3 regions of the Desulfitobacterium sp. LBE genome follow, and region 3 is predicted to be linked to each of the others. Evidence: riboswitches for the same ligand, from Rfam matches in the RefSeq annotation. Region 3 holds a riboswitch; each other region holds the start of a gene.
The links. Region 3 has a riboswitch for molybdenum cofactor ahead of DESLBE_RS08775 (keratin). Riboswitches for the same ligand answer to the same signal wherever they lie in the genome.
Positions count from the first base shown of each region.

Region 1: linked by a shared signal. The riboswitch ahead of DESLBE_RS02925 (molybdopterin-binding protein) and the one ahead of DESLBE_RS08775 (keratin) in region 3 are both predicted to bind molybdenum cofactor.
Region 2: linked by a shared signal. The riboswitch ahead of DESLBE_RS07705 (Crp/Fnr family transcriptional regulator) and the one ahead of DESLBE_RS08775 (keratin) in region 3 are both predicted to bind molybdenum cofactor.

Region 1 covers NZ_VLKD01000001.1:611,845-619,802, reverse strand. Annotated here, with positions in the region: gene DESLBE_RS02935 (MoxR family ATPase) at 1-255, shown strand, start outside; gene DESLBE_RS02930 (VWA domain-containing protein) at 270-1,676, shown strand; gene DESLBE_RS02925 (molybdopterin-binding protein) at 1,918-2,940, opposite strand; molybdenum cofactor riboswitch at 2,933-3,085, opposite strand; gene DESLBE_RS02920 (Crp/Fnr family transcriptional regulator) at 3,222-3,926, shown strand; gene DESLBE_RS02915 (4Fe-4S dicluster domain-containing protein) at 3,931-4,527, opposite strand; gene DESLBE_RS02910 (DMT family transporter) at 4,672-5,589, opposite strand; gene DESLBE_RS02905 (AraC family transcriptional regulator) at 5,614-6,438, opposite strand; gene DESLBE_RS02900 (M42 family metallopeptidase) at 6,636-7,646, opposite strand; gene DESLBE_RS02895 (M42 family metallopeptidase) at 7,670-7,958, opposite strand, start outside.
Region 2 covers NZ_VLKD01000001.1:1,612,052-1,620,009, forward strand. Annotated here, with positions in the region: gene DESLBE_RS07680 (molybdopterin-dependent oxidoreductase) at 1-1,544, opposite strand, end outside; gene DESLBE_RS07685 (zinc-binding dehydrogenase) at 1,634-2,632, opposite strand; gene DESLBE_RS07690 (VOC family protein) at 2,648-3,202, opposite strand; gene DESLBE_RS07695 (MFS transporter) at 3,210-4,676, opposite strand; gene DESLBE_RS07700 (zinc ribbon domain-containing protein) at 4,705-4,932, opposite strand; molybdenum cofactor riboswitch at 5,632-5,771, shown strand; gene DESLBE_RS07705 (Crp/Fnr family transcriptional regulator) at 6,022-6,750, shown strand; gene DESLBE_RS07710 (GyrI-like domain-containing protein) at 7,058-7,699, opposite strand; gene DESLBE_RS07715 (MerR family transcriptional regulator) at 7,701-7,958, opposite strand, start outside.
Region 3 covers NZ_VLKD01000001.1:1,839,782-1,847,739, forward strand. Annotated here, with positions in the region: gene DESLBE_RS08760 (helix-turn-helix transcriptional regulator) at 1-659, shown strand, start outside; gene DESLBE_RS08765 (alpha/beta fold hydrolase) at 676-1,662, shown strand; gene DESLBE_RS08770 (uracil-DNA glycosylase) at 1,616-2,191, opposite strand; molybdenum cofactor riboswitch at 2,662-2,794, shown strand; gene DESLBE_RS08775 (keratin) at 2,882-4,420, shown strand; gene DESLBE_RS08780 (DUF3102 domain-containing protein) at 4,550-5,326, opposite strand; gene DESLBE_RS08785 (winged helix-turn-helix domain-containing protein) at 5,743-6,435, shown strand; gene DESLBE_RS08790 (DMT family transporter) at 6,456-7,331, opposite strand; gene DESLBE_RS08795 (response regulator) at 7,415-7,958, opposite strand, start outside.

The DNA.
Region 1 (7,958 bases), 1.2 Mb from region 3:
GTTGCCGCAGCCTTAATTCAGGATGTCTGTGAATTTGTGGCCAAAATCCGCAAGATCCCTTTGCGCAAATTGCCCAGTGTCTCCGAAAGCATGGACTTTGCCCGGGCTCTCCATATTCTGCGCCAGGACTCCCTCGATATGCAGCAATTGTCAGGTACCCTATCCATACTTTTAAAATATCCCAGTGATTTGGCAAAACTTGAGGATCGTTTAAAAGCCTGGCAACAGGAAGCTGCCAGAAGAACTCAGGCTTAAGGCGGGGTGCAGCCATGAAAGAATTAACGATCAACGGCTGGCAGCTGCTGAAGCTTATCTCGGCACTGCGTTCGGTGGGCATCCATATCACCCTGGATGAGGTTGAGGATGCTTTAAAGGCCTTAACCCGGTACCCGGACCTGGCGCCTAAGCTCGTGCTTAAATCTCTCTTCGTCCATCGCCAGGAGGATCAGCAGCTTTTCGACATGGTCTATGAACTCCTGGCCCCAGCTCCATCCTCTCCGGATTCAGAACATACCGCGCCTGGGCAATGTACAGACTCAGACCAAGGGGAGGCTGGGGATGGCTCCCATCAGGGCATCGGTACCGGGCAAGGAGGAATCACTCTGCACCTTAAATCAGCGGGAGAGTCTTCCCCAGCCCGGTCCATTTCCTTTCAAATGCCGGATCTTCATTACTTGATGGGGCTTAAAGGCTTCCCCAGTACCATCGAGGAAGAAGAAACACAGGAATCCGATTTGGGAAAGCAGGTCAGATTCATCCTGGGGCAGTCAGGGTTTTTGACTTGGTCCAATTCTTTGGAGCTGGCTAGAGAGCGGGGGGAAGTCCCGGAAGACCAGTGGCAGAAATTCGAAGCTTATCAGGACTTCTGGCAGCGCCGGATTCACCAGGTTCTTTGGCAGGAACGTTTATCCGAGCAGAATCGCTGGGACAGCTTCCGTGAAATAAATTGGCGCTTTAAGCCCCTCAATTCATTTACCGCCGCTGAAGAAGGGATGGTCCAGCAAGCCCTCCGGCAGATGGGTAACCAATTGGCCGTTCATCGGGGCTTGCGGAAAAAGAAAGCTTCCCGGGGCAGGCTGCGCATCTCCTCTTTGCTCCAAGAAATGGTGCGGGGTAATGGAGCCGTCTTTCGCTTCGAGTATGAAACTCCCGCCTTAAAGCATCCCGAGCTCATCGTCTTATGTGATGTATCCAACTCTGTGGCTCCTTTTTCGCAATTCCTTCTCTACTTATGCCAACGTATGAAATCCCGCTTTCGTAAAGTGCGGCTTTACCTTTTCATCGATGGCATCTGGGATATCACCCATGAAGAATGGCTGGCAAGCGGCGACTCCATGGCCGAGATCCGTTCCTGGGGCCGTAAGCATTCTTCCGGCTTTACCGATTATGGCAAGGTATTTAAAGACTTTGCCCGGGATGTCCTGCCTTCACTTTCCACCCGGGGAACCCTGTTGATTATGGGAGATGGCCGCAACAATTTCCGCCCGGCCCAAGCAGACTATCTGCAGGAGATCCAAGGGAAGATTAAGCATGTCTTCTGGCTGAACCCCTTGGCTGAAAAGGATTGGACTTTGCCGGACAATCTTATGAACGAGTACAGAAACTATTGCACCCGGGTTTTTCCCTGCCGGAACCTCAGTGATCTATGGCAGATCTCTAAAAAAGTCTTCTCCTGAAGAAGCGGCGCCAGCTCTTTTATCAACGGTCCATTGCTCAGCCAAATTGCCAACAGGTTGGTAATTTGGCTGAGCAATGGTTGTAAAAAAAGGGAGCCTCGCCAACTGCTTTAAATTACCTAAAGCCGTTGGGCGAGGCTCCCTTACCTTGCACTATCAGAAAGTATAAGGGCAACCAGCGACTTCGCCTCCTTCGTAAGTATGCGTTTAAGGCACGGCGAAGCCGGGTTTTCTTTAACGCTTATTTGCCGAAGGGACAGTGAGGATAGGTACATTCCGGACACTCCAGGCACAAGCCGCCATGACCGTATTTGGCAATTTCCAGGCGGGTAAGCCGCTCACCGGCCAGAATGCGGGTGGCCACCAGGTCAAAGACCGTTTTTCTTGAGTACATGACACATCCGGGCAATCCCAGAATCGGGATATCATCCAGGTAAGCCAGCAACAGCATGGCTCCGGGAAGAACAGGAGTGCCATAAGTGATCAACTCTCCCCCCAGACCTTTGATGGCTGTAGGGGTTAAATCATCGGGATCCACGGACATGCCGCCGGTGACCAGGACCATTTCCGCGCCTTGTTCGATATGCTCGCGGATGCGTTCCTGAATCATCTCCACATCATCGTCGGCGAAGGTTTGCCCCAGCAGGACAGAACCCCATTCAGCCACTTTTCTTTGCAGAACCGGTCCGAATTTATCCTGGATACGGCCATGGTATACTTCACTTCCCGTGGTCACCACCCCAACCTTTTTGGATTGCAGGGGGCGGATTTGCAGAATGGGTTCCTCGAAGCGGCGGGCGATTCCTTCCGCTTCGATCACGACATTTTCATCAATCATCAAAGGAACTACTCTGGTCCCGGCTATCTTCTGCCCTTTCTTCACCGGGCGGTGATTATGAAGGGTGGCAAGAATAATATATTCCAAAGAATTAAGGGCGTAGATCCCTTCTTCCGAAGCATAGATTAAACCATCCTCTTCAGCAATCAGATTGACCTTTCCCTCTTTCGTTTCACTGAAAGAAAGCCCCGGACCGGCCACAGCCTTGGCCAGGCGCTCCGCCGCTTCATCTTCGTGAATAAGACCCGGAGTCTGATCCCAGACAAAAATATGCTCTTTTCCCATACTAAGCAGGGTGGGAATATCCTCTTCTTTGATCACATGACCCTTTCTAAAGCGGGCGTCTTTTGTTTTTCCTGGAATAATTTGTGTCAGATCGTGCATAAGCACCGATCCAATCGCATCCTGTACTTTAACCTTCTGCATAGGGGTTCCTCCTTTTCTTTACGGAAGGCATGTTCATTTCTAAGCATACCCTGGTTTCAGATATTTCTGAAACGGCCAAAATTCCGTAGATAGCGTCAGACTTGCTTCAGTCAGTAGGAAATATGGCTCGGCCATTCCCTATTATAAACCATAAGCAGCAATCAGGGAATGTCTCACTGCTCAAGAAAATAGTTTTTTCTACTTTTAAAGGGTTTCTGCCAAGGAATAGAGAATTTTCTTCATAATAAACTTCTATGATAGTTTATGAGAGGAAGAGAAGTATGGCTAGTAATATCACCGGGTTTGAACTATTTAAAAGCAATCCTAACTGGCAGGAACTGCCCGATTCATTTTGGGAGTTTTGTTCTGCTCATGGACGGGTTCGCCATTATGCAGCAAAGCAATTCCTTTTCTTTTTCGGAGAAGAAAGCAACTCAGTTTATTTTTTGCTCAAAGGCCGCATTCAAATCCTGCTTATGAGTGAATTTACCGAAAAAATTTTCCGGATTCTGCAGCCGCCCGCATTTTTTCCGGAAGTTGTTTTAGATAGTAAAACTTATCCTTATGCAGCCCTCACTGCTGAAGCCTCCGATGTTTTCGTTTTGGATCGCAAAGCACTGGTCCAATATTTTAAGGAAAATCCTTCCACCCTTCTGCCTTTTTATCAAAACATGGCTTTGGATCTCCGCAGAGCCTACCGGCAAATCAAAAACATCGCTCTGGGGGATGCTCGTTCCCGGCTGGGGGCCAAACTCTTTGCCCTGGCTCATGTCCACGGCCAGGAGACCCCTGAGGGAATTCTGATCACTGTTCCTCTGACCGCTACCGAGCTGGCGGGAATGTGCAGCTTAGCGCGGGAATCCGTGAGCCGCATCTTAAGCGAATTGCGGGATTTAGGAATACTTAAAATGGAGAAAAAACAAATCACCATCAGCGATTTAGAGCAACTGAGGAGCTGGATTCACGAACGCCAAAACTCTTTGTAAAACCTTACAGATGCGGTCGGCGGTCCAGAAAATGAGTAAGCCTTTCCTGAGGCAGGCCATTGTCTATATAGTCTTCAAGGATGCGGCCAATGATCCGGGGAAGTTCAGAAGTCTGGAGCTTTTCCCTGGACAATCGCGCCAATTGGGGATGCCTTCCCAGGCGTCCGCCGAGATGAAGAGTCCATCCCGATTCCCCAGGGAGGATTTTGCCTGTGGGGCAGGAACGGACACAATCCCCGCAGCCAATGCACTTCGTCGGCTCAAATTCCAGCTCTCCCTGCCAGGATAAGGCACCTTCCTGACAAGAACGGCAGCAGGCCTGGCAGCCCGTACACCTTGCCTCCGTGAGCTTAGGCATAAGAAAACCAGTCAGACCGATATCTTTGATTTGGGGCTGGGAACAAGCGTTAGGACAACCGGCTATGCTGATCTTCGGTAAATGATGATAATGAATCACCGGAAACTTTTGCTTCAAATGGGATAATAAATCCAGATTCTTGAGCATCTGCTCTAACTGTTGGTGTAATAAAGACCAGTCCTGAGCAGATTTACCGCAGTTTCTCCGGCAGTGCTCCAGGACAAAGCCAGGATGATCGATCATTATGCCTCCTCCATTGCTCATCATTTGAACTTATTGTACCATCCTCAGACTCTGGTGTTGTGTTTTGGGTCACACTTCTCAAGTTCACAGCGGCAAATAAAAAGCATAGCCATTTGACTATGCTTAAAATGTCATTTGGGGTTGCTAAGCTTTACTCGCTTCTGTCTGCTGAGGGATATGCCTGCCTTTCCTCTCCGAAATCAATAACCCTGTTAATGTCAGTACAATTCCCAATACTGAAACTCCGGTAATTTCCTCACGCAGCACAATTACGGCAGTAATAACGGTTATGACGGGAACCAGATAAATATAGACGCTGGTTTTGACTGCGCCCAATAGTTTCACCGCCGAGTTCCAGGTCACAAAGCAAAGCGCCGATGCCCCCAACCCTAAAAACAGAATATTGAATAGGTTATTTGGTCGTGTTAATTCAGTTATGTCCGGATTGAACCCCAATATGCATAAAGCGGGTATCATAAACACCAACCCATAGAAGAAAATTCTCCGTGTTGCCTGAATGGTGTTGTAGTGAAACCCGCTTATTTTCTTGGTCAGCACAGAATAGGCGGCCCATACCACGGCAGCTAAAACAGCCAGTATATCTCCCAAGGGATTCAGTTGCAGGTTGTTGCTTCCGTTAAAGCTGATCAGGATAATCCCGACAACAGCAACGCTAAAACCTATAAAAAACCGCACTCTCAGTTTCTCAGTATCTAAAAACAGATGAGCAAACAGGGCGGTAAAAAAAGGTGAGATTGCGACAATTACCCCTACATTGGAGGCGAAAGTATAGGTTAATGCTATATTTTCAAGCAGGAAATACAGGGTAACCCCGCATAAACCGGCGGCGGCAAAATATAGATCCTGCTTTCTTTCCCTGATCCTGAGCCTATGAGGATAAGCGAGGAGCAAGATAAGAAAACCAATCGCAAACCTTAGGAACAGTATTTCCACAGGCGTTATGGATTCTAAAAGCAACTTGGTGGATATAAAGGTTGTACCCCAAATAAAAATCGTCATAAATGCCAGCAAATGTCCTTGAAGCTCTTTTCTTGTGTCCATGAAACCCCTTTCCATTCAAAAAAATCAGCTTTGAGAATCCTTAAAAATGCTCATGTATTGTTTTGGGGTTAGCCCGATAAACTTTTTGAAAAAGTTAGAAAAATGGCTTTGATCGGTAAACCCGGTCTGCAATGCCACGTCAATGGGCAACATCCCCCTCTCCAGCATTTTCTTTGCTTTATCAATCCGTATCGTTTCCAAATAGCTATAGGGAGAGATGCCTTTTTGCTTTGTAAAGGAACGAAGCAGATAGTATTTGCTCAGCCCGGTCAAATTGCCTAAGTCGGCCAGGGTGATAGTTTCCATGTAGTGTTTTTCTAAGAATTCACAGATAGCCCGTGCTTCCGCGCTTTGTTCTGCAGTTGCAGTCGTTGCTGCCTGATCTGTATACTCTTCTATGAGCTGCGCTAAAAGGAAAAAGAATAGTTCTTCTTTCCTGAAATCTTTTTCTTCCTCCATAAGCATTTGGTGCAGCTCCCGGAGTATAGTAACCAACTCGCTATGAAAAACGACTTGAGAGGTAAAATAAGGCAAATACTCTTCCCCTTTTATTTCCAAGACCGCCTTGCTCATAATTTCCGGCTGGATATTGATACAGCGATAATCCAATGTTTTGCCGTCAATTTGTTCGCAAATATGATTGTCGCGGGGATTGAAGATCAGAAGATCACCCGGCTCAATGGTATATTCCTTATTTTTGCAGGATAAAAACCGCTGACCTTTTTCAATAAACCCAATCACATAATACTCATGAAAATGGTTGGGAAACTTCTGCATAATCCCTTGAAAATGATAGGCTTCAACCTTTAATTCCGGGTCATATTTTACGATTCTCATTTCCTGTTTCATACAATTCATCCTCCTTTCTCAGGTATCTGATCGTTAGTGTACCACAAGCGGCAAGGGCGTTCTTGTATGATATTGCCCTTTACCTGTCCTGGAGATCTTAAATACAAAAAGCCGGATTCCTACCAAATCTATAGTGGGAATCCGGCTTTCCACTCTCTATAATGAATGCTGAACAAAACAACCAATGGCGGATAAGCTTACAATTCAGCAGGTCCTTCCAGGAGAGCCAGCAACAATTGGGCCGCGCCCTCAATATCCCCTTGGTCCACCGTTTCCGAAGGACTATGAATATAGCGGGTAGGAATGGACACGACCCCGGAAGGGATCCCTCCTTTGGTGAGATGGATGGCCCCGGAATCTGTACCGCCAAATTCGAGAACCTCCCATTGATAAGGGATGTGATGCTGTTCAGCGGTTTGCGCCATCCAGGACTTGATCTTGGGATGGGTAATCATGGAGCGGTCAAATACCTTGATCGCCACCCCCTGGCCCAGCTTCACATCCATAGGGTGGGACTTGGGAGTGTCCCCTGTTCCGGTAACATCCACCGCCAGGGCTAAATCGGGTTCCAGGGCAAAGGCTGCCGTTTGGGCACCGCGAACTCCCACCTCTTCCTGTACTGTAAAGACAAAATACACTTCATGCTGGGTTTGCAGGCGTTTCAGCACTTCAATAGCGATAAAGCAGCCCACCCTGTCATCCAGAGCTTTGGCAGTCAGGCGCTTGGCTTGTTTGTGGAAGCTTCCCACAAAGACAGCGCTTTCTCCAACCTGCACCTTAGCTTTACTTTCCTCTAAGGAGGTGGCTCCGATATCAATATAGAGCTTATTCAGCTTTAAATCGGTGGGTTTTTCAAGCTTCTCAACGCCAATGGTGCCCATGAGCCCGTTTTGAAACTGAACGCGGCGGTGGGGCAACCCCTGAATCGAGACACCGCCCAGGGGGGCAAAACGCAAAAACCCCTTTTCATCAATATGGGTGATCATCACTCCGATTTCATCGGCATGGGCGGCGATCATAATTTTTTTGCCTGTTCCCCGGCGTACCGCCATAAGATTTCCCAAGGCATCTGTGTTTATCTCATCGCAGTAGGGGCGGATTTCTTCAGCAATCAGCGAATTTACATTGCCTTCAACACCCGATGGACCAAAACATTGGGTTAATCGTTCCAAAAGTGTATAATCCAAAGGTTTGTGATCGTATGGCATGGAATGTCCTCCTTTAATCTCATTCAGCGGAAAGAAAATTCATGGGGAATCGCCTTTAAGATACCATCCACTAAATTCAGGGTATGCTCAATATCCTTTTCGGCCAGGACAGAGGCTGTGGAATGAATATACCGGCAAGGGACACTGAGGGCGATAGTGGGAATGCCTTCACGGCTCAGATGAATTCTGCCGGCGTCATTTCCCCCGCTGTGCCCTCTGCGCAGCTGGTAAGGGATGCCCATCTTTTCGGCAAGATCGATGACCTGCCGGAGCAGCTGCGGCTGATATAGAGTGGAGTTATCCAGCATGGAG
Region 2 (7,958 bases), 230 kb from region 3:
ACCTTATCGCTGCGCAGTGCCTCCTGGAAGTTGAAGCCGCCGTTCCAGCAGCCCATGTTGCAGGGCTTCTCGGACCAGAACATGCGGCACTCGCTGCCGCCCTGATCGGCAGGGGCCGGATAATTGTATTCTTTGAACTGATCATCTGTAGTTACATAGACGATCTGAGGACTGCCCCACCATTTGGCCTCTCCCTCCTGGATGGCCTTGGCCACCATGGTACGGGGAATTGACTGAGGGTTGGGATAGAACTGACGGGCCTTCATCCCCATCACAAAGGGCATGGTGGTTGACGGCGATATGGAGTGCCGGCTGATATCCGAGGCATTCATGTAAAACTGCTGCACGCCCGGAGCGCCAAGACCCTGCATGGCCAGCTTATAGGCTTCCGTCCGGCCGGCTTCATGGGAATAGGGACCCTTGATGGCGCCGCTGGAGAAGTGTACGAGGGCGGTCACCTTGGTGCCCCATTCCCGGGCCAGAGCCTTGATGGTCCATTCCGGCACGCCGGTAATCGGCGCAGCCCACGCCGGCGTCTTAGGAATGCCGTCCTCCTCGCCCAGAATATAGGCTTTTACTTTGTCAAAGCCGACACTGTGGGTTTCCACATAGTCCTTTTTATAAAGGCCTTCCTGAATCCAAACATACATGATTGCGAAATCCAGTGCCGCGTCGGTGTTGGGCAGGATGGGAATCCACTTCATACTGTCGTGGCAAACGGCGGTATAGTTGCAGAAGGGATCGATGACCACGAATTCCTTGCCCAGTTCTTCCCAGAACTTAATAAGCTGGCTCCAAAACTGGCTGCCATAGGTCTGAGTCAGTTCCAGGTCGCCGGCGTGGAGGGCGATGAGCTGGCTGTGCTCGGTGATGTCCTTGGCCACGTTCCAGGAGTTGTAGTTGGTCTGAGGCGGGGCGATCATGCCCAGACCCTTGTTGGAACCGGAGCCCCAGACATGCTTGGCCCCCCAGTAGAAGCCTTCCACACTGTCCGGCGTCCTGGTTTCCCGGGTGTAGCCGCCGATAAGGTTCATCACCGTGGCGTGCATGCCGCCCCCGGCATGGAGGTTCTTGGACTCCTTATGCCCGTCTTCGCCGATGCAGAGCACTGCATACTTGCCGTACTTGGCCATGACCCGCTTGATCTCCGATTCCATGATGTCCAAGGCCTCTTCCCAGGAGATCCGTTTATACTTGCTCTTGCCGCGGTTCTGGGCATTGATCTTGGCCGGGTCGCCGCCCGGCTCCCAGTCCACCCTCTTCAGGGGATACTTCACCCGGTTTTTGGAATAGACACGGTTCTTATAGGCCAGGGACATATAGGGTGGAGCGGTTTTGATAGCCGGTTTGAGGGTCTTGCCCTGCACCTCAAGCTCCCACAGACTTGGTGCCAACTCCTCCATGGTATACTTGTCATCCCAGCGCATGGGCCGGATGCGCACAATCCTGCCGTCCTTGGAATCCACCGCCACGGGATCGCCGCCGGTACCGCCCGACGCGATGCCCCGGATGATGGTCTTTACGTTCTCCTTTGACTCTTTCATGAAGGTCTCCTTTCTCTGATATGCAGTTGGTTTTTCCTCTTTCTTTCCCTCACGCTCTGAGTTCGTCACCCCCTTTCCAATAACGTTGTTTACGCCATGTCCACGACGACCTTAATGGACTTTTCGCGGTCGGCTGCCATGTTCAGGGCCTCATTAAGCTGTTCCAGGGAAAAATGGTGGGTGATGATGTCGGTGACAAAGGTCCGCTTATTGGCCAGGTTGTCGATGACTTCCTCAATATCCGAAAGGTCGTAACCGCTGGACCCCATCATGACGACCTCGGCGCTCATCAGCCGCGCCAGATTCACTTCCTGCGGACGCATATTCACACCCACAACGGAGAGCCGGGCATTGGGCTTGCAAAGCTTAAAGAAGTCCTCAATGATGTTGGGTGCCCCCGCGCAATCCACCACGATATCCACATCGATAGCCATGCCACTCTGGCGCTGGGGCAGCTCGCCAAAATGTCCCTTCAAAAACTCGAACTTATCCTCATTGAGAGGACAGATCACCGCACCCATCTTCTCCAGCAAGGCTCTCTTATAGTCGCTGAGGGCGATATCGACGACAACGGGCTTGATGCCCTGGGCAATAAGCCCGCTGATACAGAACAGGCCGATGGAGCCCGCGCCGTAGACCACCACATGGTCACCCGTCCTGGCACCCGGTCTGTTCTTGCCGCGGGTGCCCACCCCAAAGGGTTCAATGAGTGATGCCTCGTCCCAAGAGATCGTATCGGGCAGCAAGAACAGGTTATAATTCAGCTTGGCGTCCGGCACCCGGATGTACTCGGAAAAGCCGCCCAGCATACAGGTTTTGTACTTGGGCATGGCATTCATGGGGTTGATCCAAACCCGGTCGCCCTCCTTGAAGCCTTTGACCTCCTTGCCGATCCCGGCCACGTAACCGGCAGTCTCATGCCCGAACTGTATACCCGCCTCGACGCCGACTCCTCCTACGTCCGACCCGCAGATCGAGGAACGGACGGTCTTGACCAGAACATCATTGGGTCCGATTTCAGGCTTTGGCATATCCACGACCTCTGCCTGCAACTTACCTTTATAAATCCCCGCTCTCATGGTAGCCATGACTTACAACTCCTTTCAACCCAGCTTGCGCCAGACGTCTTTGCCATCCCAGTCCAGCGACGCCTTTTGGATCATCTCCCAGAAGGGTTTGACACTGGGCGCGTGAATCTCCACATAATGTCCCCATTTTTCCTTGCAGTCCATATAAGCTACCTGAAGACCGGCGCCCGACTGCATGGTGAACAAGGGCTCAAAGCCGGCATCGGCGAACTCCCGCAGAGCGCCTTCGAAGTCTTCCACCCAGTTGGAAAAATGATGGAATCCGTAGTGCCCTAACTCAGCGTAAGGATTAGGCTCGCTTAAGATCTGGACAAGTTCGATCTGCAGGCCGCCAAACTGACCGAAAGCGGTCTGCATGGTCAGATCGATTTTTTTTCCGCGATAGTTTACATTTTTGTTGGTCATCGGGTCCATATAGAAGAACGGTCCTGAGCCAAAGAGCGCCGAATGGGCTCTGGCCGCTGCTTCCAGGTTCTCCACGTAGTAGGAAATCTGATTGGTGGCGTATTTGTTGAGAATCGTTTCCATAAAGATCTCCTTTCTATAATCATCTTCTTTAATCATCAGCATTTAATCATCAGCCGCCTGCCGACTTCAGTGCCATCTCTTTCGGCGTCTGAATTGTTTCCTTCAGCGGCACCAGGAACTGGGTGATGACGAGAGCGGCGACAGCAGTGCCTACCGCGATCATAAAGGCCACAGGCAGCCCGTCGGCGGGACCCTTCATACCGATGATCATCGTATAGACCGCCATGCCGATACCGCCGCCCAGGTTTTGTGCCAGCTGGAACACGGCATTACCCTGGACGCGAATCTGCGGCGCCAGCTGCACCTGGGGTGCTGCCGAGACGAAGGCAGCATTCTGGGCGCCATAGAAACCGGTGATGAACATGATAATATAAAGGGTGACCAAGGAGGTCGTCGGCGTGAGGGCAAAGAGCAGAACCAGCGTGATGACAATACGGACGATTAGACCCATATTCAGCACCGTACGGGCATTGCGGGCTTTAGCGATCATACGCCCGAAGACCGGCGCCAGGAAAAGCCCGAGCACACTGTAAAACGTAGTAGCCAGACCACCCCAGACCGCTTCCTTCCCCATGACATAGATAACATAGGTGGGAATAAAGAAAAATACAGCCATATTAGAAAAATTGGTGAACAAATTGATCAGGGTAAGGCATAGTGTGTTGCGGTCTTTCAGGACCCGTGCCGGCAGGATAGCATCGTCCCCTTTCGTTTTGACCATCGCGATCAGGATGATGAGGCCGATGATGGCCAGGACGATCATGATATTATTGCCCAGGCTGCCGAAGGGCATCTCAATAGCGGAAGGTCTGCTGGACTTCGGTCCCAGTGAGAGCGATAAAATAATGCCGCCGAGAAAGAGAACGAAACCGAAGGCGCCGACCAGGTCAACCTTTTTCATAGAGGGTACGGCCAAAGGCGCCGCTTCCTCCTTGGTGACGTTAACCCCGAAGAAAATAAGGACGGCGGCCAGGGTCAGTATCGGCCAAACCACATGGCAGGCGGCGCGCCAACTGAGGGTCTGGATCAGAATACCGGTCAGCGTCGGACCGATGAGCATGGACACGCTCATCATCGTGCCCGTCAAGCCGAGATATAAGCCCGCTTTCTCCGTCTCGTACATGTCACGGATCAGCGAGAAACCGAGAACATAGATGCCGGCGCTGACCAGACCCCAGAAGATACTGACAATAACGATGAATTCCATGTTCGGCGCTATAGCGCGACCGAATGACACCAAGGCGCCGACAAAGACGCCGAAGGCAACCAGGATACGCTTGATGGCCGGATTCTTGGCGCCATAGTAACCAAAGAGCGGCATGGCTGCAATGCTGATCAGACCGCTGATGGTCGAGGCGAGCGGATAGAGCGTTTCACCGCCGATGTCCTTTGCCGCTGCCGGCAAGATCACAGAGAGGCCGGCGGAGACAAAAATCTGGCCCAGGAGAGCGATATAAATACCGGCTAAAGTCATGATTTTTTTCGAGTTGGGCGCCGCTTGAAAAGGATTGATCATTTTTATCCCCCTTTTCAGGTAAGTTGGATCACTCGTCCGGGTTCATGTAGGCCGCGGCTTCCTCCGCAGTCAGGCCGCAATTTTTGCAGGCCGTTTCCGTCACCGGGGTCTGAGTGCCGCAGCGCGGACAGATAAAGGTCTCGATCTCAGCCGCGAGCGGGGTGCCGCACTTGCGGCATTTTGGGGCATTCGGCGGATTCAGTGTGCCGCAGGCGCATCGCGTCGGTTTGGAAACATTAGGGGGGCGAAAACACATAAGCAAATACACCTCTTTTCATGAATCGCAGATTCTTCATTGTTGTTGGCTTTTGGCGATTCACCCTTTCGGTCATTTGCCGGGGGCACTGCCAAATCCCATGAATAGCATTACTTGTGATAACCTTAACATGCCAGCATATGAAGGGGTTTCAATTCTTGAACAACCATCGTGTCCCAGACCAAAGCCGGTGCTTTTTTGCATTCATCCCGAGATCTCTTCCTTCAAGATCCAGTTTCAAAATCCGGATGTCAGATGATCAGGACTTTTTATCTTCCCCATCCCTCCCTTCTTAAGAAACCACCTTATGAAAGACCGACCTGTCTTAACTAAAATATTAGCAAGCTTTCTCCATCAATTCAGTTGTAGTTCGTACAATTGCCAATATTTCCAAAAGGTAATGAGATTGCATTTTGCCACGATTCCGGGACTGATACCGGCTTGCTTCCGATCATACCTATCCCTGATCATGAATAAGGGGGATACATAAAAATACAGGCTCCGGAGAGCCCGTTCAGGTTAATCTTTTAAGAAGATTGATTACCAATTGTTTTAATTCCAACAGAATTGATTTGTCAGCTGCTTTATAATTAATGATAGATCTCAATAAAAATCAAAGGAGAATGACGATTCTGAAAAATAATTTCTTGGACTGCCCGTGAGGTATGGTACAATAAAGATATTAAAAACAAATATCGCGTGTAAAAAAATCTCTGAAGTTAATAATCCTACCGGAATCACCGAAATCTACGGATTATTAACCTGGGTTTCAAACCCACAGGGCATAAAAGGAAACTTTTATACCTCCCGCATTGGAAAGGAGACTGACTGGCAAAGGTTGGCGAAAATGCTTAGCCTAATTATTGGTCTGTCTTCTTTTTTGATTGCTGAAAAGGGGGAGTTTTATATGCATAAACTTTTATATTGAACCGCAAAGCATAATTATTTCTCTTAAAACCAACGGATTGTCTTGCTCCAAGCATATCGGCTTTTATCATACAAATATACGTATCTGTCTTGCAGTTTAAATAAAATCAATCTGTCCAGCTAAGACTTTTGATGATTTTTAAACATGGAGGGAGAATATCAATGAATAATCAATGTTCGATTAATCATTCCTGTTTATTTTCGTCTTACTGTCAGAATCCAGGTTTACAGAATACGTATCCGCAAAAAACCGAAACCTTCAAAAAAGGCCAGATTATCTACGAAGAAGCAAAAGATCAGAATGCTTATATTATTATCAGCGGGATAGGGATAATGAATATGGGGATCATGTATGACGATACCCGTGTGGAAGAACAATTAAACCTGGCTCTTTTAGGGAAAGAGTATGCATTTGGCTCGATCGTTCCTTCGAAAAGCAGTTTTTTTGTCTCTTATCATGTTCAAACGCTCACAAAAATGAAAGTATGCAAAATTCCCTTTGCAGGGCTTAAACTTTATTTAAACAATGATAAATCACTGTTAGAAAAGATTATTTTGGCAAACGACCTGATTTCCAATGCCTTTATGCGGCAGCAGTGGATTATGAATACGAATAAGGTTTATGACCGGGTTCAGCGGGCCCTCATGGTTCTTAATACGGTTCAGGGAAAAAGTTGGAATAGGATCCCCTTGAATATCACCCATGAGGATCTGGCTGAAATTGTGAATGCCGACCGGCCATCCGTGACCCTTGGTCTGAAGAAATTGCAAAGCCAGGGCTTGATAGAACTCGGATACGGAAAGATATGGCTGAACAATGAATTGGATTTCTTCAGCACTTTTGATGTAAGTAAACATAACACCCTTTCCTACCTTCCTTTGGTCCAGTGAGCTAATCCCTCCATGACATAATTAAGCCACCGGCAACATTTTCTAATATTTTACTTATAAAGGGGGACGCCGCGAAAATTTCACAGCGTCCCCCTTGTGCTTTCCCTTGCAGATCCCTTAAAATCCCTTTTCGAGTTCCTTGCGCTCTATTTTTTAACCAGTCGGATACAATGAGAGAATAAGAATTCTTAATAGTATGCCATATTTCGAGGTGAACTAATGGAAGAAAGCCCGCCCCGGATACGCATTCGTATTTGGAACAGGCTTAGCAGCAAGAAGTTATTGTATTGAAGGAAGAGAACCTGCCTCAAGCTTTTGCCACAGGATGTCTCAGCACGGTTTTCAACTTTTCCGGGGAGGTTTTGCGGGGGTCGGACAGATAGATTTCATGATGCTTGCGTTCAGCACCGGTCATATCCACCAGTTCATTCTGCTCCATGAAAGCCTTCATTCTCTCAAGGGAGGCCGGCTCATCCGCAAAAGGCCCGAGATGCATCATCTGCACACATAAGCCTTCGCTGAATTTCTCAAACCTGACTTTGGCAACATCAAGCCCGGGTTTTTTTCGCTGGCATTCCGCCGCTGCCCACTGAAAAACCTCCTCAGTAACAAATTCCGGCTGCCGGATCATTGACGTCCAAAGCCAGGATTCACGATCCTGCAGATCAAAAGCTGAGCCCCGACACCACCATAGTCCCTCTAAAGGGGGAACCACATATTCGATATACCCGGCGGGCCGGCTGCCGCTCAATTTACTCATTTTAATGGTATAGGTGATGGCATAAAGCAGTTCCACAGCCTGCTGGTATTCTCCCCCTTCCGGATTGGGGTCCCCTTGACCGTCTACCATGATAAAATTCATGGGCGGCACCTCAATCAGCATAGGCTTGGATTTGGGCAGATAGAGATCTTTATAGGCTTTTTTGTAATCCAATTTTTCACCGGCCATTTTAAGCCTCCTCAATCGGAATGATGATTTCCGTCAGATAATTGTTTTCATTGCCCCTGAAAATCAGGCCCGGCCCTTTAAGGTAAACCTCCCGGGAGGGGGTCAGGCATTTTAAATGATTCCGGTGAGCATAATCCAGCAACGCTTTGTAGGCTAAATTCAGGGAGTCATACCCACCCTTATGAATTGTGCACAGAGCTTTAACTGCCCCCAAGGTTTTGGCGGTTACTCTGGGGTTCTGAATCAGCTTTTTTGTTGG
Region 3 (7,958 bases):
AAAGCGGCGATGTTCAGCTGGCCAAAGAAGCGGTTTCATATCAGGCCCTTTGCTGTCTGGCTCTGCAAAGGCCACAGCAGGTTCTGGATTTACTTGGGGAAGGAATCCGTCCCATGCTGCCGGAGGGTATGTTAATCGCACAGGCCTATCAGGTTATGGGCAACATCGGCAAAGCCAAAGAAACCTTGCAGACAGAGCTATATCAGTATGTAATGGTGGCCTTTCAAGGGCTGCTGAACGTCCTGCAAATGGCTACGGACCATTTTGAAAAAGCGGAAGAAGCCTTTTTGAGGGCCTCAGATCTGGCACAAATTTTTAATATGAAACAGCTGAACCCCAACAATGTCATCCTGCTTTACGCACTGGGCGCCCGTATGTATTGTGCGAACAATTCCCACGCCAAAGCTATTGAACTGCTTGGCAACTATGTGGATACCTGTGTGGGAGCATTCTTTCCCTTCGAGCTCCATGGGGATGCCTTCTTTGATCTGATTGACCCGTGGCTGAAGGATTGCGGTGCAGCCGCCCCCCGTAGTGAGCAGGTGATCAAGGAAAGCATGCTGCGGGATGTACTGATGAATCCAGCCTTCGCTTCGCTGCAGGATGACCCTGGCTACCGGCGGCTCGTCCAAAAAATGGAGAGATTTATAGGAAGGTAACATGGAGGTTATGGACATGGATGAAGAAGTAATCATTGGCAGAGAAACACCATACCCTTTGCAGGGAATTTTGTCCTTGCCGGATCATTGTTCGGCAAGAGTTCCGGCTGTGGTTCTGGTGCACGGCTCCGGCCCTGCGGATAGGGATGAAAGCATCGGCGCCAATAAGCCGTTCCGCGATATTGCCGAAGGGCTGTCCAATAAAGGAATCGCCGTACTTCGCTATGACAAGCGCACAAAGGTTTACGGAAAACAGCTGCTGAAAGCAGGCCCCAGCGCTGTAACTGTGAAAAGCGACACCATCGAGGACGCCATCCTCGCCGCCAAAGTGCTTAAAAATGACAACAGAATTGACCCCGGCCAGGTGTATATTTTGGGTCACAGCCTCGGCGGGATGCTCGCACCGCGCATTGACGCTGAGGGCGGCGATTTCGCGGGTATGATCATCTGCGCAGGCTCACCGCGCCTTTTTAGCGACATTTTATTGAGTCAAAACGAGGATATGCTGGGCCAATTGCCAAAGTTGCTGCACTGGATCGCCAATAAGCAAATCGCAAAGCTCAAAGCCAAATTCACCGCCATCGCCGGCATGAGTGAAGAAGAAGCCAAGCAGGTGAAGGTTTTTGGCAAAACCTACGCATGGTATTTCAAGGAGATGGACGCCCATCCTGCTGCCGATTACCTTGCCAGGACGGAAAAGCCCGTGCTGATTTTGCAGGGCGACAAGGATTTTCAAGTCACCGCAGAAAAGGATTTCGCTCTCTATCAGCAAATCTGCATCGGTAAGCCCAATGTCTCTTTCAAGCTCTACTCCGGACTGAACCACCTGTTTATGAAGTCGGTTTACGGCAGGGTCAAGGATTTCAAAAAAGAGTACAAAGTCCCGCAAAAAGTGTCTGCAGAGGTTTTAGCGGATATCGCAGAGTGGATAGCAAGGTATGATCAATCTCGCATCTTCAACAACCTGATAAGCGCTGCCTCAGCATATCCCAATCCTCTCTAAACTGACGTGCCAGATTGGGCCGTCTCCTTACTGCCAAGGGATGGTAGGAGACGATGCAGGGGTATCCCAGTATAACATGCCATGATCCTCGCAGATTCTTTACGTGGGCCTCCTGGTCATCAAACATCGCCTGAACAACGGTATCTCCCAGACAAACCAGCAATTGCGGCTGTATGGTTTTAATTTGTTGGATCAGAAATGATTTACTGAAGGCCCTGGCTTCTTCTTTATTGTATCGGCGAAGGGGCCGGCATTTTAAAAGATACGTTATATAAATGTCATCCGGCGTCAAATCAGCTTGATGCAAAGCTGTCTGCAACGTTTGCCTTGTGCCGCAGACATATTCATGGCCATCTTTGTCTTCACGGGCGCCTGGATTATCTAAAATTATAACAACAGGCGCCTTGGGATTACCCTCTCCCCAAATGATCCGCGCTTTTTCCGTGCAGACTTCACATTCCCTATAAGCGACGGCTTCTTTGGGCAATTTATCTTCCGGCCAAATCACCGGTTCAAAACACGAATCCATATTAACTCTCCTAACCCTGCTGGGATTATTAGGACCAACTATTTAGCTATCGCTTTAATGGTTATATTGTCCATAATTTGCGATATATTTCATGATCGCATTACCACCCATTACATATTACCTATCACTCATTACCCATACCCATTTCCTTCCCTGCACTTTTGCGACCCATTACGCATGAAATTTGCTTCGTCAGCTTGCATCGATGCATGGTGTTATTAGGAAAAAATAAACCGTTTTCTCCCAAAACCAAACAAAACCATTGATAAATATAAACGTTATGCAGTATAATATCATTGGAAGAATGTAAATCATGTTTATGTCAGTTCAATAGCGACGTTCACAAACTTCATCCTCTCACCAACACTAACACAAGCAAATAAAACAAACATCACCATTAAGCTGCATGTTCCCGAGCTAATCGGATACCAGTCAATTGTGCTGGTTTTGACAGTAAATTTAGATTAAAAACTGAAAAAGATCTCCGAGCCGGAATGAACCTAAAGAGCAATTCTATGGACACCGGACAGGGCCCAGGCCCTCGGGGTATACTTGGAAACGGGTATGCCTTCACGTTTGAAAAGGAGGTGGATTAAAGCCAACTGTGTATGAAATCAGTTATGGCTCCGCTTTCTATTGGCGGAGCCATTATTTTTTTTAAATTTTAAAACTGTTAGGTGGTGAATTTCATTGGCAAGTATAAAAATGAAACAAGTCATGGAATTTTTTGCGGAGAACTATGATATAAACCTCAATGATGCTGAAGAATATTTCATGGCCATTGTTTCTGTCGGATTGTCTTTAAATAAGGAAATGCGAAAAGATGTAGCTGCAATCTATAATCAGAACAAATTAATGTTTTTTGAAAGCACTAAAGAATTTTCAGGATATAATCATGTTTTGCTGAGCAGCGGCGACCTGGAACAAGAAATTTATGCTAAAAAAACTTTAGGTATTTTGCTAAGCGCTGAACAGTCCGAGCTGATCAAAGTGAAGATCTTACGGCTGATCAAGAAGCATTACAAAGATATCTATGTTTACGCTCAAAATAATAATTACGATGGATTTAGAAAGAAATTATCAGCCATAGAAGACACCAGCAAAAACCTCAAGGTAACAGAAACCCTGATTGTTTTATTTTTTTACACTATGAAACAATTAAATGAAAATATAATCAACCTGCAAGTAGTCGAAAATGCCTTTAATGCGGCGAGTTTGTTTATTAACATTAACCCTATCAATACGGATATTCAAAATGAATTAAAAAGAGAAACCAGATTAGCCCAGGTAAAACAGATCGTCAAGGATGAACTTGGAACAATAAAAAACTCTTCAGATATTCTTTATAGTAACCATAAAGATTTAAAAACTATGGTAAGTTGTTTGCGCAATCTCCTGATCATAGATAAATTAGATCTTGATTTCATTGCACCCAAGGTTAACCAGGATGATTTGGATAAAGTTATGCTGGCCTTTATAAAAACTACAGGAAAAGCGGAATTTGATGAAACTCAAGTTGTGCAATCCTTCGGTGCCGGATATATTATGAAAATGCTGCTTAATGAATACTTAAGAGCGAGGGAGCTTTATCTTACTTATAGTGATGAAGATGCCCTCTATTCCGAATTAAAAGCTCTTAAGGAAAAGCTGGATACTGCATCATTGGCAAAGGACACTGTTGAAATCCAGGCGCACAAACTGAAAAGCGAGATTGAAACGCATGAGCTTAAACTGAAAAATGCCTTATCAGAGCAAAGCAGATTTTATGAAGCACAAATCAATGAGTTAAATAAGGAGATCGATAGACTTAAAATAAACCTGGATGCGGAAATGAAAAATAGAGAGGAACTTTTTCAGCTTCGGGAGTTTTTCATCGATCTTAAAAACGACTATTCACCTACAGATACCTCCTTGGATCTATCGAGGTTTATCGCCAACAAGAAGCTCTTAATCATCGGCGGGACCCCAAGTTGGCGGAAACGTTTGGAGGCTAAATTCCCCACCATCCTTACGGCAGATGGCTTTAATGACAAGATTGAACTGAGAAGTTATGGAGAGGTGGATTTCGTTCTCTTCTATTCAAGCTATATGAGTCACAAAACCTATTATAAAACCGTCGATTTCATAAGAGCCAATGATATTCCGGCCGGTTATATTGGTAGAACAAATATGGATTTAGTCGAATTTGAAATAGCTGAAGAATTAAATAAGCGATTAGCAGCTCATTAGGGGATTTTTAATCCTGTTCTCGGTTTGAGCATAAAAAGACGGTATGAATCTGTACATTTCATCAAAATGTTCAGGTCTCATACCGTCTTTCCTTTACTGTGGAGATAATAGGACTCGAACTGTTTTGCATTAAGGAGGCGTCGTGTTCCCATGAATCTTCAAATTCGTCTTAATCCTGGGCGGATACTCTTTCAGCGTCGTTGCCATGTTGGTGGCGATCTTCAAGGCCTCTTTTCTATTTCTTTCCTTCTTCACCGGGTCTGTTCTGTCCAGGGCGACGAGGGTTTTCAGCAGCTCTCCGTAATTGTTGAGGATGTTATCACGGTGCATAGCGTATTGGGCATCATACCTCTCGCTGTCGGGATGAACACTTTCGGCAGGCCGCACCGGTTTCGGCTTGATGACTCTCGTTATGACTGGAATTGGTTCCGCGGTCCTTGCCAACTCTTGTTGCCTGGCTTCGCTGTTTTGGTCATTTTCCTCTGGCGTCTGCTTCCTTTCTTTGACGGTCTGCTCCAATTCGCGGACAGACATGGTTTCCACCTCGTTGTCTGCCATAAATTGCTCCCGCTCTTCATCCGGGACGCCAAAGAGGATGAGTCCCTGCATATAGCCCAAATGATGCAGCGCTGCAACATTTGCACTGTCTTCCCCATCGGGTGAGGCGAGTTGGTGACCGTATTCCCGGTAGGTTTTCATCAGTCTGGCCGCCGTGCTGCGGGAATAACTGACTGACTCCTTAAGCCAGTTGATCCACTCCCCATGAGGTACCAGTTCCTTGGCCTCCGTCAGCCGCCGCCCAATCTCGACGGCGTTGACCAGCAGCATTTGACCGCTTTGTTCCTTAATAAGGTTAATCTCGGACGCGATTTGCCCAGGCGTCCGGGCAGATAGTATATCACTCATATTATGACCCATCCTTATCCGGCATGTCTTTTTCATACTACGTTATAGAATATGCCGGCCTCCAGACAGGTGTGTGTACATCAGAAGCAACCTTATTCAATTGACCTGTAACCATGATACAGGATTGACATTCTTCTCGGACAGTTCCCTTGAGCTTCATCAATTAGGCTTAGGAGGATTTCGTGCCGTAAATATTAGGCTGTCCCTTTTGGTAGCATATATATGCCGCAGATAATGGCTTGCAAGCAATTCCAACTGGTTAAGCACCAGGCCATGCATAAACATAGCTATTGCACCCAGCATAATTGCTGGTAACATAATAATCAGCCAAGTAAAATGTTTAAGCTTCCATGCTGAGCACTCTAAGACTTCAGACATTTAAGAGAAAACTATTGAGGAGAAAGGATTTGGTTGACATGAGTATAAGCCCAAACCCAAACATTGCTGAAATAGCTGCTCTCTTTGGGGAAACATCCCGTGCAGCGATACTGACAAGCTTACTGGATGGCCGTCTGCATACCGCCAGTGATCTGGCTTATCGAGCAGGGATAACCCCTCAAACCGCCAGCTTCCATCTTGGCAAACTGGCAGAAGGAGGGCTCGTCAGCGTTGAAAAACACGGCCGTCATCGCTATTATCAGCTGGCAAACGGCGAAGTTGCCAGCCTTTTGGAATCCTTTCTGGTTATTTCTCCCCAACCTGAGGTCAAGTCTTTAAAACAATCCGCTCAAATGGTCATGCTGCAAAAGGCCCGAACTTGTTATGATCATTTGGCTGGGAAACTAGGTGTAGGGATTACTGATTCCATGCTGGATTCCGGTTATTTGAAAAAGGACGGCAAAGAATTCGTCCTCACCGAAGCAGGAGTACAGTTTGTAATTAATTTCGGACTTGATCTGGAAAGCATAAAGAGAAAGCGACGCTCCTTATCTCATGCCTGCTTGGACTGGAGTGAGCGCAGCTATCATCTTGCCGGTGCTTTAGGAAATCAATTTATGCAACATTTTTTTGACTTGGGATGGATTACACCCCTGCCGGGCATCCGGGCTGTCAAGGTGACCGATCAAGGAAAAGCAGGCTTTAAACAATACTTCAATATATCCCTGTAATTACTCCCTCGCTGCCTCGTTCAATTTGCTGAGACCCTTTTGCGATTGAAATCTTTATTGACAAGGAAAATACCTATAATGATCAGCAACCCGCCGGCTAACAGGGAAGGATATAATGGATCGCCTAAAAGCAGCCAACCGGTCAGCACCCCAAAAAACGGGGCTAAAAACAAAAAAGCACTGGTTTTTCCCGGTTCTCCCTTTTGCAACAGGTAATACCAAAGGGCAAATTGAACAATCGAAGATATGAGGCTTAGCCATAACAGAATAAGCAATGCAGTTCCGTTTACAATAAAGAATGGGGTTTCCAGTATAAAGCTGCCAACCCAAAGGATCAGTCCGCCGAAAAGCATTTGATAAGCCGATAAAACCCATATATCCGTTAAGCCGCCCCACCTTTTCGTTAATAATGTAGCAATTGCCCAAAAAACGGCTGAGAGAATACCGAAGAATACCCCTATCCTAAATTCAATTTGCGCCCCCATGGTAATACTCACTCCAACCAAACCTAAAATGACACCTATCCATTGATAAAGCCGGTAGCGCATTTTTAGAAAGACAGTGCTGAATAAAACCACCAGCAATGGATTCGTAAACGTGAGAATGGCCGATTCACTGGCTGTAATTGTCCTTAAACTTAAGAAAATACACCCCATCACTCCTGCAGTCTGGAAAGCTCCAATGATCAATAGTTTAACCCATTGGCCTTTTGTGGTTGGATGGGTTCTTTTTAATACGCCTACGATGATTCCCATGATGCCCCCGGCAAGGATGAAGCGCAGTGCCGCCAACAACAACGGGGATGAATAAATCAGACCGATTTTGACGACTGCGAAAGAGGACCCCATCAGAAATGTCGTCACCACTATCAAAAGCGTAAATCTGGAAGCACTCATTTTCCCATCTCCTTCTCATGCTTTGCTCATTAGAATCATTATAGCCGCTTAATACTTCAACAGCCCTCGAAGTATGCAATACATTACAGAAGGGATTTCTTTAAACTCAGAAACAATTGTGCCGTCCGATTGCTTGGTGAGATGGCCAGCTCCCGCTGCAGGAGTTGGACATAACGATCATAATGCCGAATAAGGGAGGGCAGGTCGTTCTGCGCCGCATAAACTTGCAGCAAAAAGCAATGGGACTCTTCATCCAGTTCATTTATGGCCACAAGTTTCTTAAAGACCTGCAGCGCTAAGGCTGAATTCTGATTCTCCAAAAGGTACCGGCCCAGCTTTTTAGCAAAGCTGCAATAGATATCCCCTAATCTCTCCTTTTCAGCTAAGGACCATTGGTAATCCTTATCCCCAAAAAGTTCCCCGGCAAATAAATGAAACGTCTGGATTGCTTCCTGGAGATTAGCCTCGGTGATGCTCGGCAAGGTACGGACTTTATTTTCAAACTCGATGAAATCAATATAGAAATCCTTTATTTCCATGACATAGCTCTCACTGGCGACCACAATGGCCGAGCGTTTTCCATATTGCTCTAATACTTTTCGTAATTTATAGACGGTTGTATTCAGA